One region of the Alicycliphilus soli genome, then DNA from elsewhere that is predicted to be linked to it. Evidence: predicted binding sites of a transcription regulator. Region 1 holds the regulator's gene; each other region holds the start of a gene.

Region 1 (4,762 bases):
GTTGCGGAGAAGTCGGTGTTCCTTGTTCCTCGTTAGCAAGGGAGCAGTGCTGTTCTTATGTTTGTTGGGCCTTCATTGGGTCGCGGAGTTTGATGTCATGACCACAACTACACCAGAGACCAATCTGTCGGCAAAGCAGCCATGGTGGAGATATGGCCATGTCTGGTTGATCATCGCCGGGCCAGTAATTGTGGTAATTGCAGGCTTCGTGACGCTTTGGCTTGCACTTGCTCAGCCTGACCCACTATTGTCTGAAGACTATTATCAAAGAGGTCTGAATATCAACGAGACCCTGAAGAGCCAGGACGCAAGCATGACACCTGCCATCAAGGGTAGAAATCATGCGGCTACGCCGGCGGAAGACCAGCCTCGCTGACGCAGCGAGCTGGCCGGCCTAGGGGGAAACGGGAAGACACGGGTTGCACATCTGATGCTAGGCTTTCGCAGGTCAATCTGGAGGTGCTTCTATGTGGGTGCAGCGACTGATGTGGATTGCCTGGCCGGCATTCCTGATGGCCGGCGTTCTCGAGATGCTGGTGTTTGCCTTTGTTGATCCTGCCGCGCTGCAATGGTCTGACGAGCCAACCCGGCTCTCGCGAGAGGCTGTCTATACGGTCGCATTCTTTGCATTTTGGGTGATCATCATGATCTCGGGCGCACTCACAACGCTGCTTGCCGCTTCTCCGTTCGAGTTCAATGGCTCCCCTTCATCGCGCAGGACTGGGCGCGATGGTGATTCGAACTACGCCTCCTGATCCACCAGTTTGCTTTGAGTGTGGGGGGCAGGTGAAGCCCGGAACTGGCTAGTGCCCAGACTGCTGATTGTTCACGATTCGCTTCAAGGCTTCTGTATTCACAATGCGAACGTGACGTTGCTTGACTTCGACAATTCCGTCTTCGACGAACTTGGAGAAGGTGCGGCTCACCGTCTCCAGCTTGAGGCCCAGGTAACTTCCAATCTCCTCGCGGGTCATGCGCAGCACCAGTTCCGACTGTGAGAATCCCCGCGCGTGAAGACGCTGCACCAGGTTCAGCAGAAAGGCTGCAAGCCGTTCTTCCGCACGCATGCTTCCGAGCAGAAGCATGACGCCATGTTCCCGCACAATCTCCCGGCTCATGATCTTGTGGACATGGGTCTGCAATGCGGTGAATTCGCGCGACAGCTCCTCGATGCGTTCAAATGGCATCACGCAAACCTCGGCATCTTCGAGGGCCACGGCATCGCAGGTGTGTCGATCGTTGACGATTCCGTCGAGGCCTATGATCTCACCTGCCATCTGAAAGCCGGTGACTTGGTCGCGTCCGTCCTCGGTGGCCACGCAGGTCTTGAAGAATCCGGTGCGTATGGCAAAGAGAGACGTGAAGGGCTCGCCATTGCGAAAGAGCGTGCCCCCGCGTTTGACCTTGCGGCGCACCGCGACGATATCGTCGATGCGCTTGAGCTGCTGCTCGTCCAGCCCTACAGGCATGCACAACTCGCGCAAGTTGCAGTTCGAGCAGGCTACTTTGATGGACTGAGGAGTGTGCATGGATATCCGGTTCATGATGCGAGCCTGCCCCTGGCCACTGTGGAAGCGGGTTGCATCGCAACTTGTTGGAAGACTTTGATCTAAGGCTGCATTGTCGTCCATTGGACATTGCGGATGCTTGATCGACGTCAAGGACGCTGACCAGACTGTACGGCACAGTGCGCTCGAACCGCAAGGAATCCCTTCATGACTGTCGTTACAACTGAGCTTCTGCGTCGCTTTGACGTTCCGGGGCCGCGTTACACCTCCTATCCCACTGCAGATCGCTTTGTGGAGGCATTTGGAGAGAAAGAGTACATCCTTGCACTGGCACAGCGCCGTGTCGGGTCCGTGGCCAAGGCCATGCCGCTGTCCCTGTATGTACACATCCCGTTTTGCGAGTCCCTTTGCTACTACTGTGCATGTAACAAAATCATCACCAAGCATCCCGAGCGTGCCGAGGTGTACCTACGGTACTTGAGCCGTGAGATCGATTTGCATACCGCGCACTGCGGCATCGGCCAACATGTGAGCCAGCTGCATTTTGGAGGTGGAACGCCGACGTTCCTGTCCGACGATGGTTTGCGGGAATTGATGGGCATGCTCAAGCGGAGCTTCGTGTTCGTGCCTGGGGGGGAGTACTCCATCGAAGTGGATCCCCGTACGGTGGATGAGCAGCGACTGGCACTCCTGGCGGAACTGGGCTTCAACAGACTCAGCTTCGGCGTGCAGGACTTTGATCCCGAAGTGCAGAAGGCTGTGCATCGGATACAGCCTGCCGGGAAGGTGTTTGGTCTGGTCGAGAGTGCGCGCAAGCTGGGCTTTGAATCAGTCAACGTGGACTTGATCTACGGCTTGCCCAGGCAAACGCCCGAGTCATTCGACCGTACCTTGGAGCAGGTCGCCCAACTGCGTCCTGATCGCATTGCGCTCTATGCCTATGCCCATCTGCCTGAACGCTTCAAGGCGCAGCGACGGATCATCACTTCAGAACTGCCGATGGCATCCGCCAAGGTGTCCATGTTGGCGCGCTCCATAGATGCGTTCATGAACGCCGGTTACGTCTATGTGGGCATGGACCATTTCGCGTTGCCCGACGATGCGCTCGCTGTGGCCAAGCGTCAGGGGCGGTTGCATCGCAACTTCCAAGGCTACAGCACGCAGCCCGATTGCGATCTGATCGGCCTTGGTGTGTCGGCCATTGGTCGGGTGGGCGCAACCTACAGTCAGAACGCGAAGACGCTTGATGAGTATTACGACGCAATCAACCATGGCCACCTGCCGGTCGTGCGTGGCCTGGCGTTGACCAAGGATGATCTGGTGCGGCGCGCGGCCATCATGGCCCTCATGTGTCAGGGGGAGTTGCTTTTCGAGCCGTTTGAACAGTCTTGGCTCATTGATTTCCGGCGCTATTTTGAGGCCGAGCTGCGACAACTCGAGGAGATGGAGCAGCAGGGACTTGTTGTCGTTTCGCCTGAGGGCGTCACTGTCACCACGATGGGCTGGTTCTTCGTGCGGGGTGTCGCAATGGTGTTCGACAAGTATTTGCAGGCAGATCGGAACCGAGCGCGGTTTTCACGCATCATCTGAGCCATGCTATTGGCTCTGGCCTCGACGGCTTTCTTGATGGGGGTGACAGGTGGGCCGCACTGCCTTGTCATGTGTGCTGCACCTTGCGCGGCATTGACATGCGGCGGTGTCGTCGCAGGCAAAGGGCATTCGCAGGCAACGAGGCCAACACCGCGCGGCGCCACGTTTCGACGCATGGCAGGCTTTCACATGGGGCGACTTGCGGGTTACGGCGCAGCAGGTGCTGCGGTAGCCCTTGCGATGGACCGATTGGCGTGGTTGAGTCAGAGTAGCGCAGCCCTGCGCCCCGTGTGGACATTGTTTCACGTGCTGGTTCTGGGCTGGGGGCTGCTGATGATGCTTCAGGCAAGGCAGCCCGCCTGGCTGGAGAATGCTGGTCGTTCGGTGTGGGTACGCGTGCGTGCGCTCGCGTTGCGTCCGGGGGGGCTCTTTACCATCGGCATGGCCTGGGCACTGCTGCCTTGTGGTCTGCTGTATACCGCCTTGCTGACCGCCGCACTCAGCGGTAGCGTGGCGCGCGGGGCATTGTGCATGGTGCTCTTTGGTGTCGGAAGTGCCATATGGTTGATTGCCGGCCCCTTGGCATGGCAGCGGGCGAGAGCGCGCATGCAGCGCATCGTCAGTTCCATGGCGACCAGGCTGGCTGGGCTGGTGCTCTTTGCTATGGGGAGCATTGCATTGTGGATGGACGTGGTGCACGGTCAGCCCGCACCCTGGTGTTTGCCTTGATTGCCCGATACAAGTGTTGAATATTTGCATCATAGGGCTTACGTAACAAACATGTGACTCATGTAACTGTGATAATGGTTCACACGCAATGCGCAGATGCGGTTTGGCATCTGCGCACACACCGAGAACCGTGCAACAGTGAGTCAGTCAATCCTTATCAGTGTCGATGCGCTACGGGTGGGCATGTACATCCAGCTCGAGGGAGGGTGGATCAACCATCCCTTTCCGATGAGCAGCTTCAGGATCTCGTCGCCGAAGCAGATACATGTACTCCGAAAGATTGGCATGAAGACCGTGCGCTATCTTCCGGCCAAAAGCCTCGTCACCACATCCGCCCTGGATCGGTTCGCACGAAGCAGTCCCGCGCCGCTGGAGTACATCGTTGACAAGGCCAGCACGATTGCGCAGCCTTCCGAAGCGGCGGATGAAGACCTGATACGCCAGTACCTGGCAACGCAGGAACGCTGTCAGCAACGCTTCGTGGACTCTGCGGGCGCGTATTGCGCTATCGCTGTCGATGTACGTGAGGCGCCGCAGCAGGCGCGCATGCAAGCCGAGGCTCTGATTGACGTTTGTGTCAACGATCTTCTGACGCAGGGCCCATGTGCCGTGCACCTGTTGGCCGGCGCGGTCGACCGGCACTCTGCCGCTCACGTGGTCAACGTCATGGTTCTGGCTCTGCTGCTCGGGCAAGCACTGGGTCTCAAGGCACCGGAACTCCATGGTTTGGGGATTTCGGCCTTGCTTCATGACCTGGGCAAGGTGGAGTTGCCTGAACATATCGCCGAGCCGGGCGCAATGCTCAGCCCCGACGACATGCACCGGTATCGCGAACATGTAGGACTGTCCGTGGCGCTCGGCCAGCGAATGGGGCTTCCGAGTGATGTGCTCATTGCCATTGCGCAGCATCATGAAATGGCTGACGGCAGTGGATT
Region 2 (4,762 bases), 1.2 Mb from region 1:
ACGCCGAACGCGGGCAGCACCAGGATGTAGACCTCGGGGTGGCCCCAGATCCAGATCAGGTTCACGTACAGCATGGCGTTGCCGCCCAGGTCGTTGCTGAAGAAGTTGGTGCCGGCGTAGCGGTCCAGGCTCATGAGCAGCAGCGCCGCCGTGAGGATGGGGAAGGTCGCCACGATCAGGGCGTTGGTGCACAGCGCGGTCCAGCTGAACACGGGCATCTTCATGAGCTGCATGCCCGGCGCGCGCATCTTGATGATGGTCACGATCAGGTTGATGCCCGACAGCGTCGTGCCCACCCCCGCGACCTGCAGGCCCCAGATGTAGTAGTCCAGCCCCACGCCCGGATCCTGCGCCCCCAGGTTGGACAGCGCGAGCCAGCCCGAGGTGGAGAACTCGCCCAGGAACAGCGACACCATGACCAGCACGGCGCCGCCGGTGGTCATCCAGAAGCTGAAGTTGTTCAGGAACGGGAACGACACGTCGCGCGCGCCGATCTGCAGCGGCACCAGGTAGTTCATGAGCCCGGTGACGAAGGGCATGGCCACGAAGAAGATCATGATCACGCCGTGGGCCGTGAAGATCTGGTCGTAGTGGTGCGGCGGCAGATAGCCCATGTTCTCGCCAAAGGCCATGGACTGCTGCAGGCGCATCATGGCCGCGTCGGCAAAGCCGCGCAGGAACATGATCAGGCCCAGCACCATGTACATGATGCCGATCTTCTTGTGGTCGATGCTGCAGAACCAGTCGCGCCACAGCGGGCCCCAGAGGCGGAACTTGGTGAGGGCAGCCACGACGGCCAGGCCCCCCAGGACCACGGCAATGAAGGTCCACAGCACGATGGGCTCGTGCGCCATGGGGATGGAGTCCCAGGTGATGCGGCCCAGCAGCCAGTGGGTCGGAGTAGGTTGTTCAGACATATCGGATCTTCTGGCTCGTCAATTTCACTGGTGGTGGCCGCCGGCCTCGTGGTGGGCATGCTCCGCGGCCTGCGGTTCGGCCTTGGCGGCTGCCTTGCCGGCCTTGGCGCGGCGCGCGTCCGCGGCCATGACCTCGTGCATGCAGGGCTGGCCCTCTTGCACGCAGCGGTTGAGCACCCGGTCATAGAGGCCCTCGGCGACGCTGGAGAAGCGCTGCACGGGGTCGCGCTCGCTGGGCTCGGCCAGGGCCAGGTAGCGCGCCTTGTCCAGCGGCTTGCCCTCGGTCTTGGCCTTGGCGATCCATTGCTCGAACTCGGCATCGGACAGGCCGTGGAACTTGAACGTCATGCCCGAGAAGCCCTTGCCGCTGTAGTGCGAGGCCAGGCCCGGGAACACACCGGGCTTGTTGATCACGGCGTTGAGCTCGGTCTGCATGCCGGGCATGGCGTAGATCATGCCGGCCAGGTCGGGCACGTAGAACGCGTTCATGGTCGAGGTCGCGGTGAGCTTGAAGAGAATGGGGCGGTCCACCGGCGCGGCCAGCTCGTTGACAGTGGCGATGCCCTGCTCGGGGTAGAAGAACAGCCATTTCCAGTCCATGGCCACGACCTGCACCTCCAGCGGCTTGACGTCCGCAGGCAGCGCGCGCTGGGCGTCGATGCGGTCGAGCGGGCGATAGGGGTCGAGCTTGTGCGTGGCAATCCAGGTCAGCGCCCCCAGGGCGATGATGATCATGAGCGGCACGCTCCAGATCACGAGCTCGAGCACCGTGGAGTGGTGCCAGTCCGGGTCGTACTTGGCGTTGGCGTTGCCCTTGCGGTACTTCCATGCAAACAGCAGCGTGAGCAGGATGACCGGCACGATGATGATGAGCATCAGCAGCGTGGCGGTGATGACCAGGTCGCCTTGCTGGGCGGCAACGTCGCCCGCGGGGTTGAGTACGACGGTCTTGCTGCAGCCGGACAGACCGGCGGCCGCGACCGCGGCGAGCCAGGCCGGCCCGCGGTGTTTCTTCATGTGGATCATGAGAGGAGAGTGACGAAGGCGTCTACGGACGCGCCCGGCGGGTGGTGCGCCCTAGGTGTAAACGCGAATTACTGGACGGGCGCAAATGTAATCTGACTGGCACATTGGCCCGCGAGCCACCTTGCAAAACATCAATCAATCGCGTCTAAGGTCGTGAAAAACATAGGTTTTTGACGTTTGTCACGAAATCGCATACCCGACTTGATGTAGTGGTTTTCCCTGGATCGGGCTCGGTAGAAGCGCACTTGTTGATCGCCATGCTTGCGTGTAGAACGGATTCGTGTTCATCGCAGGAAGTCCCGAATCATGAGCAATGCGTCCATCGTCTTCCCCGTCCATGGCCATGAGGGTGCGGCCGCGCTGTCGCAGGCCCACACCGATGAGGATGTCACCCCGGGCGAGATCGCCGTGGGCGTGGTCATAGGGCGGGCATCGGAGTATTTCGACTTCTTCGTCTTCGGCATCGCCTGCGTGCTGGTGTTTCCGTCGCTGCTGTTTCCCTTCCTCTCGCACCTCAACGGCACGCTGGCGGCCTTTGCCGTGTTTGCCCTGGCCTTCATCGCGCGCCCCTTCGGCACGGCGATCTCCATGGCCGTGCAGCGGCGCTGGGGGCGCGGCACCAAGCTGACGCTGGCGCTGTTCCTGCTGGGCGTGTGCACCGTGGGCATGGCCTTTCTGCCGAGCTACCAGAGCGCGGGCGCGCTGGCCATCGTCGTCCTCGTCGCCCTGCGCATGGGGCAGGGCGTGGCGCTCGGCGGCTCCTGGGATGGCCTGCCCTCGCTGCTGGCCATGGCGGCGCCGCCCGAGCGCCGCGGCTGGTACGCCATGCTGGGCCAGCTCGGCGCGCCCCTGGGCTTCGTGCTCGCGGCAAGCCTGTTCGCGTACCTGTACGGCAGCCTGTCCCAGGCCGAGTTTCTCGACTGGGGCTGGCGCTACCCCTTCTGCGTGGCCTTTGCGATCAACGTCGTGGCGCTGTTTGCGCGCCTGCGCCTGGTGGTGGGCCAGTCCTACGCCGAGCTGCTCGAGGAAAAGGAGCTGGCGCCCGTGGGCGTTGCGCGCCTGATGCGAGACGAGGGCGGCAACGTGCTGCTGGGCGCGTTCGCGGCGCTCGCCAGCTTTGCGCTGTTCCATGTGGTGACGGTGTTTCCGCTGTCGTGGATGGCGCTGTACTCCGATCGCTCCATGACAGAAGTGCTGTGCGTGCAGATCGTCGGCGCCCTGCTGGCCGTGGCGGCGGTCGCGCTCTCGGGCCGGCTCGCCGATCGCCTGGGCCGGCGCAACCTCCTGGGCGGCATGGCCGTGCTGATCGGCCTGTTCAGCCTCGCCACGCCCTGGCTGCTGGGCGGCGGCGAGTTCGGTGGCAATGTGTTCCTGCTCGGGGGCTTTGTGCTGCTTGGCCTGTCCTACGGCCAGGCCTCGGGCACGGTGACGGCCAACTTCTCCACCCAGTACCGCTACACGGGCGCGGCGCTGTCGGCCGACCTGGCCTGGCTCATCGGGGCGGCGTTTGCGCCGCTCGTGGCGCTGGGACTGTCGGCCCACTTCGGCCTGGGTACGGTGACGCTGTATCTGCTGTCGGGCGTGGCGTGCACGCTGGCGGCGCTGCGCATCAACCGCATGATCGAGCAGCGCTCCTGACGACCAAAAAACGATAGCTGCCTGCGCCCTGTCTGCATGACTTTCATGCCGTTTTCGGCATGAAGTCAAGCACTGACAGGCGCAGGCAGCTATGTTTTTTTATTAGTCCTTCGGGCGGAAGCCGATCACCAGCGAGGAGGGCACGCGCCCGTCCACGTCGCGCGGCAGGGTCTCGGTGCGCTGCAGCGCGCGCATCACGGCGTCGTCCCAGGCCTTGTTGCCGCTCGAGTGCGTGATGCGCACGCCGACGATGGTGCCGTCGGGTGCGGCGCGCACCTCGACCTCGGCGCGCGGGTTGCCCTCGCCCAGGTCCGGATAGACGATGTTGGGCCTGACCTTGGCCGCGACCTTTCCGCCATAGCCCGCCGACGGCGAGTTGCCGGAGCCGCTGCCCTGGCCCTTGGATGGCCCGGCCGATGCGGCAGCCGTGCCCGTGCCACCCGTGCCGGCCATCTGCTGCATGCGGCGGATGTTGGCCTGGTGGCGCGCCTCGGCTTCCTTGGCCTCCTTGGCTTCGCGCGCGGCCTGTTCGGCCTTGCGGCGCTTGTCCTCGGCGAGCTTCTTCTGCTTCTCCAGCTTCTCCTGCTCGGCCTTTTCCTGCTCGAGCTTCTGCTTCTTCTGCTCGGCCAGCTGCTTCTCGCGGCGTTCCTTTTCGCGCTCGGCCTTCTCGCGCTCCTTGCGCTCCTCTTCGAGGCGTTCGCGGCGCTCCCTGTCCTTCTTCTCCTGCTCGAGCTGTTGCTGCTTCTTCTTCGCCTCTTCCTCGCGCTGCTTCTTCTTTTGCAGGGCGATGTCGGCCTCGTGCTGGTCGTCATCGACCTGGCGAGGCGGCGGGGGCGGCGGCGGGGCGGGGCGGGGCTCGGGTTGGGGTTCGGGCGTGGGGGGCGGCGGGGGCGGTTCGGGCGCGCGCGGCGCTGCCTGCTGGGGCACGGCGGCCCAGAGCTCGGCCTCCACGGCCGGCTCGTCGCTGCTGCTCTTCCAGTTCACGCCCCAGGTCAGCGCGCCGATCAGGATGGCGTGGGCCAGCACCGCCAGCGCAATCGCGCGCATGCGCCCGGGCGGGCGCGGCGGGGCCAGCAGGTCGCGGTCGTCGATGGCGTGCATGTGCTTGTGGACCTCCCGGACTCAGCCGCCGCTCTTGACGGCCAGTGCGACGCGCTTGACGCCGTCCTTCTGCAGCGCGG
Region 3 (4,762 bases), 1.1 Mb from region 1:
GGGCACGGCGCCTATGCGGCGGACCAGGCCCTGGTCCAGCATCTGCCCCAGGCGCTCGCGCACCCGCTCGCCGCTCACGCCCAGCATGGCGCCCACGGCCTCGTAGGGGCGCGCCACCAGGGGCAGGCCGCCCTGGGTGGCTGCGATCAGGGCGCGGTCGAATGCGTCAAGCGCCATGGCCGTCTCCGCTGTGCGTCAGGGCCGGCAGGCGCAGCTCGACGAAATATTCCTCTTCCTTGGGGAAGGCCAGCACCGGCAGGCCCACGGCCTCCTCGATGCGCGCAATGGCGTCCGTGGCCTGCGCCGGGGATTCGGCCGCGACCACAAACCACATGTTGAGCGTGTGCGTGCGCCGGTAGTTGTGCGCCACCTCGGGGAAGCTGTTGACGATGAGGTTCACGGCGTCGAAGCGTTCCTCGGGCACGGCAATGGCCGCGAGCACGAACTGGCCGCCCGCGCGCTCGATCTGGAACAGCGGGCCAAAGCGCGTGAGCACGCCCTGGTCGAGCAGGGCCTGCAGGCGCGCGATGACGCGCTCCTCGCTCCAGCCCAGTTGCTCGGCCACGGCCGCAAACGGGCGGTCGACGAGCGGAAACCCGCCATGCAGGTGATCGATCAGGCGCGCGTCGTCAGGCGTGAGCATGGGCTGCTCCCATGTGGGTCGGGCCGTGGTGGCCGAAACGGCGCGCGCCGGTCTGCTTGAAGCGGCGCAGCGAGAACAGGGTGGCGCGCGGCCTGTCGTGCAGGCCTGCCCGGGCGATGGCCGCATCGACCGTGGCGCGCACGCTGTCGCGGTCCCTGCCATGGACCATGCAGTACAGGTTGTAGGGCCAGCCCGGCGCGCGTGCGCGCTGGTAGGCCAGGGTGATGCCCGGTATCTGCGCCAGTGCCTCGCCACAGGCATCGACGCTGCCATCGGGCACGTCGAACACGGTCATGGCGTTGGCGCAAAAGCCAAGCTCGTGGTGGCGCACGACGACGCCAAAGCGGCTCAGCGTTCCGGTCGCAAGCCATTGCGCCAGCCGGCCCAGCACGGCTTCGGCAGGCATGGCGAGCTCGGCGGCCCAGGCATCGAATGGTTGCTCGACCAACGGCAGGCCGCGCTCGGCGAGCGCCGCCAGGGGTTCGTCCTGCGCCTGCAGGCTGCTGTGTGCCCAATGGGTGGCGCCGCTGCCCTGCGACTGCGCACCGCGCAGGTCGAAGCCGGTGTCGATGCGATAGGGCCTGAGCATGGGCAGGCGCAGCACGGGCAGGCCGGTGTCGGTCTCTATGGCGCGCAGCAGCCGCTCCACGGACGCAGCATCCCGGCCGGTGGCGACGAACCAGAGGTTGACCTCATGCTCGCGCTCGTAGTTGTGGTTCACGCCCGGGTGGGCGGAGACGCAGGCGGCCACGGCCTCGAGCCGCGCGGGTGGCACGGCCATGGCGGCCAGCAGCGACGCGCCGCCCGCGCCCGGCGCAAACACGGCGCCAATGCGGCTCAGCATGCCCGCCGCGTGCAGAGAGTGGTAGCGCTCGAGCACCTCGGCCGCGGTGAGGCTCAGGCTGGTGCCGATCTGCGCGAAGGGCGTGCGCACGAGAGGAAAGTCGCGCTGCCAGGCGTTGAGCAGGCTCAGGTCGGGGGGCGAAAGCGCCATGGCTCAGAACCCCATGCGTTGTGCGCGTGCCGTGAAGAAGATGCCGCTCGGCGCATCGACATGGAGCGTGCCCTGCAGCTCGCGCGTGTGCGTGTCGTAGACCTGCACGCGGTTGTCGTCGCGGCAGCTGATCCATACGGACTCGCCGCGCGGCGTGAATTCCATGTGCAGCACGGCCTTGCCCGGCTCCAGGGTCTGCACCACGCGCTGGCTCGGCGTGTCTATGACCTGCACGCGGTTGTAGTCGGGCACGGAGAAGTTGACCCACACCTGGCGCCCATCGGGCCGCGCCATGACGAAGACAGGCTGGCCGGCCACGGGAATGCGGCCCACTTCCTGCCAGCTGCCGGTATCGACGATCAGCACCTCATGGCGGCCTATGGCCGGCAGGTAGGCATGGCGCCCGGCAATCGCCCAGCCGCGCAGGTGCGGCATCTTGTACACGGGCAGGGGCTTCTCGCCGCGTCCGTAGCCGGAGAGGATGCGGCGCACCTGGGGCTTGTCGTCCCAGAGGTCGAGCATGGCCAGGCCGTCCTCGCCGAACAGCCCCGCGATGTAGGTGCGGCCGTTGGGCGAGAGCAGGGCGTCGTAGGGCTGCTGGCCGATGTTCTCGAAGGTGGTGACCCGGGGCTGGCGCGGGTTGCTGCAATCGGCAATGCAGATGGCCGCGGCGTCGAACAGGCTGTAGACAAAGCGTCGCTGCGGCAGGTCGGCCAGGCCCACGACGCGCGAGCGTTGGCCACCCGCCATGGTGGCGGGCACGTCGGCCAGCAGCTCCAGCGTGGCGGCGTCGAACACCTTGATGCCGCCCGGTGTGTAGTTCTGCGCCACCACCAGGCTGCCGTCGGCACTGATGGCGCCGCCAATGGAGTTGCCGGCCTGCATCGCACGGTGCGTGATGCGCTGCGTCAGCAGGTCCACGCGGGTCAGACCGCCATCGCGCCCGAAGACATAGGCAAAGCGCGCATCGCGCGAGAACACCACCGAGGCGTGCGACAGATCGCCAAGGCCTTCGATGCGGCCCGTGACCTCGCGGCGGCTGGTGTTGACCAGGGTCAGCGCGCCGCGCGCGCGCTCGATGACCACTCCGAGGTCACCCGTGCCCTGCAGGATGGGGGCGGCGTCACCGGATGCGGCCGGCTGCGTGCTGGCGCAGCCGCCGGCCAGCAGCGAGGTGCCGGCGGCAAGCGAGAGAAGGGATCGTCTTTTCATGGTGCGGGGTTCTTGCGTTCTTCGGGGAAGCCTGTGCTCAGCTGCTGGGCAATCCAGAGGGCCTCGGCATCGCTCAGCATGGCACTCCAGGGCGGCATGGGCGTGCCTGGAATGCCGTGGATGATGACAGCGGCCAGATAGTCGGCGGGCTTGGCCGCCAGGGCCTCACGTGTCAGCGCCGGGCCCAGGCCACCGGTCAGGCGCATGCCATGGCAGGAGCCACAGTCCTGTCGCACCATGCGGATCAGTTGCGTGGCGCGCTCGGGCGAGGGCGCGGCCGGCGCCTGTGCCCATGTTGCCGTGGCGGCGAGCGCCAGGGTAAGTGACAGAAATGCGTTGCGTGCCATGACGAGCCTCAGATGGCGGCATCCCCGATGCCATGCCATTGGTGGAGCCGATGAATCGGGATGACCTGCGTGACGGCGGCCTTTCCCGCCTCAATGTGCGAGTGGGTGCATCGTGCTGCGGGTATTCCCTGATGTCCTTGACTTACCTCAAGGACGGGCGGCTTATGGTCTTTGAACAATGGAGCCCGCACCATCATCCGCCATATTTGAAAGGCCGCCATGAGCTTCATTGAAGACGCACGCTGGTTCACCACCATGCCCAGGGCGGGCGAGGGTGAGGAGCCGACCACGCCGGGGCGTGTGACGCTTGTCGGCGCCGGCCCCGGCGACCCGGAACTGCTGACCTTGCGCGCCGTGAAGGCCTTGCGCGGCGCTCGCCTGGTTCTCTATGACCATCTGGTGGGAAAGGAGGTGCTGCGCTATGTGCCCGACGACGCGGATCTGATCTACGTGGGCAAGGAGTCCTCGCACCACACGTTGCCGCAGGACGCCATCATCGATCTCATGGTGCGCCTGGCGCGCAGCGGGCGCAACCTGGTGCGCCTCAAGGGCGGCGATGGCTTCATCTTCGGCCGCGGTGGCGAGGAGGCGCAGGCCCTGGTCGAGGCCGGCATCGCCTTCGACGTGGTGCCGGGCATCACGGCGGCCCAGGGAGCGGGTGCCTGCGCCGGCATTCCGCTGACTCACCGCGACCATGCGGCGACGCTGGTCTTTGCCACGGGCCACCTGCGTGGGGACAACGAGGTGGCGCTGGACTGGGAGGCGCTGGCGCGCCCGCGCCAGACCGTGGTGATCTACATGGGCATGGGCACGCTGCCCGTGATCTGCGAGCAGCTCATGCGCCACGGCGTGCCAGCCAGCATGCCCGCGGCGCTGGTGGAGCAGGCGACGCTGCCGACTCAGCGCTGCATCACCGGCACGCTCGAGGAGCTGCCGCGGCTGGCGCAGCAGCACCGCGTCCGGCCTCCGGCCCTCATCGTGGTGGGCGAGGTGGTGGCCTTGCAGCCGCAGTTGATGCGGGGCATGCAGGCCGTGGTCATGTGACAGGGCCGGCCCGGGGAAGGGCCGGTTTCAGGCATCATGGGCGCCTCATCAGACAAAGCCCATGCAACAAGACATTCTCATCAACTGGTCACCGCAGGAGACACGCGTCGCGGTGGTCGAAAACGGCGCCGTGCAGGAACTGCACGTGGAGCGTGCACTCGAGCGGGGCCTCGTCGGCAACGTCTATCTGGGCAAGGTCTCGCGCGTGCTGCCCGGCATGCAGTCGGCCTTCATCGACATCGGCCTGGAGCGCGCCGCGTTCCTGCACGTGGCCGATGTCTGGCAGCGCCAGGAGGGCGGCGAGGCGCCCATGTTCGCGCGCAAGAACGAGCCGCCCGTGCCCATCGAGAAGCAGGTCTTCGAGGGCCAGTCGCTCATGGTGCAGGTCATCAAGGATCCCATAGGCAGCAAGGGTGCGCGCCTGTCCACGCAGATCAGCATCGCCGGGCGGCTGCTGGTCTTCCTGCCGCAGGACGACCATATCGGCGTGTCGCAGAAGATCCCGCAGGAGGAGCGCGACGC

What was found. Region 1 encodes FNR, which switches genes on or off when oxygen is low (the NO sensors DNR and NnrR bind a similar motif). Its sites were predicted from a motif close to TTGATNNNNATCAA; they were not measured.
Region 2: the regulator FNR is predicted to act here: its motif matches at 2,114-2,127, upstream of cyoA (ubiquinol oxidase subunit II).
Region 3: the regulator FNR is predicted to act here: its motif matches at 3,334-3,347, upstream of cobA (uroporphyrinogen-III C-methyltransferase).

What each region holds. Positions count from the first base shown of each region.
Region 1 covers NZ_CP160388.1:2,649,733-2,654,494, reverse strand. The annotation lists gene ccoG (cytochrome c oxidase accessory protein CcoG) at 1-36, shown strand, start outside; gene ABUE11_RS12645 (FixH family protein) at 98-376, shown strand; gene ABUE11_RS12640 (hypothetical protein) at 468-755, shown strand; gene fnr (fumarate/nitrate reduction transcriptional regulator Fnr) at 804-1,544, opposite strand; gene hemN (oxygen-independent coproporphyrinogen III oxidase) at 1,716-3,098, shown strand; gene ABUE11_RS12625 (sulfite exporter TauE/SafE family protein) at 3,102-3,827, shown strand; gene ABUE11_RS12620 (HD domain-containing phosphohydrolase) at 3,924-4,762, shown strand, end outside.
Region 2 covers NZ_CP160388.1:1,402,422-1,407,183, forward strand. The annotation lists gene cyoB (cytochrome o ubiquinol oxidase subunit I) at 1-917, opposite strand, end outside; gene cyoA (ubiquinol oxidase subunit II) at 942-1,943, opposite strand; gene ABUE11_RS06615 (MFS transporter) at 2,250-3,581, shown strand; gene tolA (cell envelope integrity protein TolA) at 3,684-4,682, opposite strand; gene ABUE11_RS06625 (ExbD/TolR family protein) at 4,704-4,762, opposite strand, start outside.
Region 3 covers NZ_CP160388.1:1,533,136-1,537,897, forward strand. The annotation lists gene ABUE11_RS07230 (Lrp/AsnC family transcriptional regulator) at 1-177, opposite strand, end outside; gene ABUE11_RS07235 (Lrp/AsnC family transcriptional regulator) at 167-643, opposite strand; gene ABUE11_RS07240 (Lrp/AsnC family transcriptional regulator) at 630-1,637, opposite strand; gene ABUE11_RS07245 (cytochrome D1 domain-containing protein) at 1,641-2,849, opposite strand; gene ABUE11_RS07250 (cytochrome c) at 2,846-3,196, opposite strand; gene cobA (uroporphyrinogen-III C-methyltransferase) at 3,416-4,240, shown strand; gene rng (ribonuclease G) at 4,302-4,762, shown strand, end outside.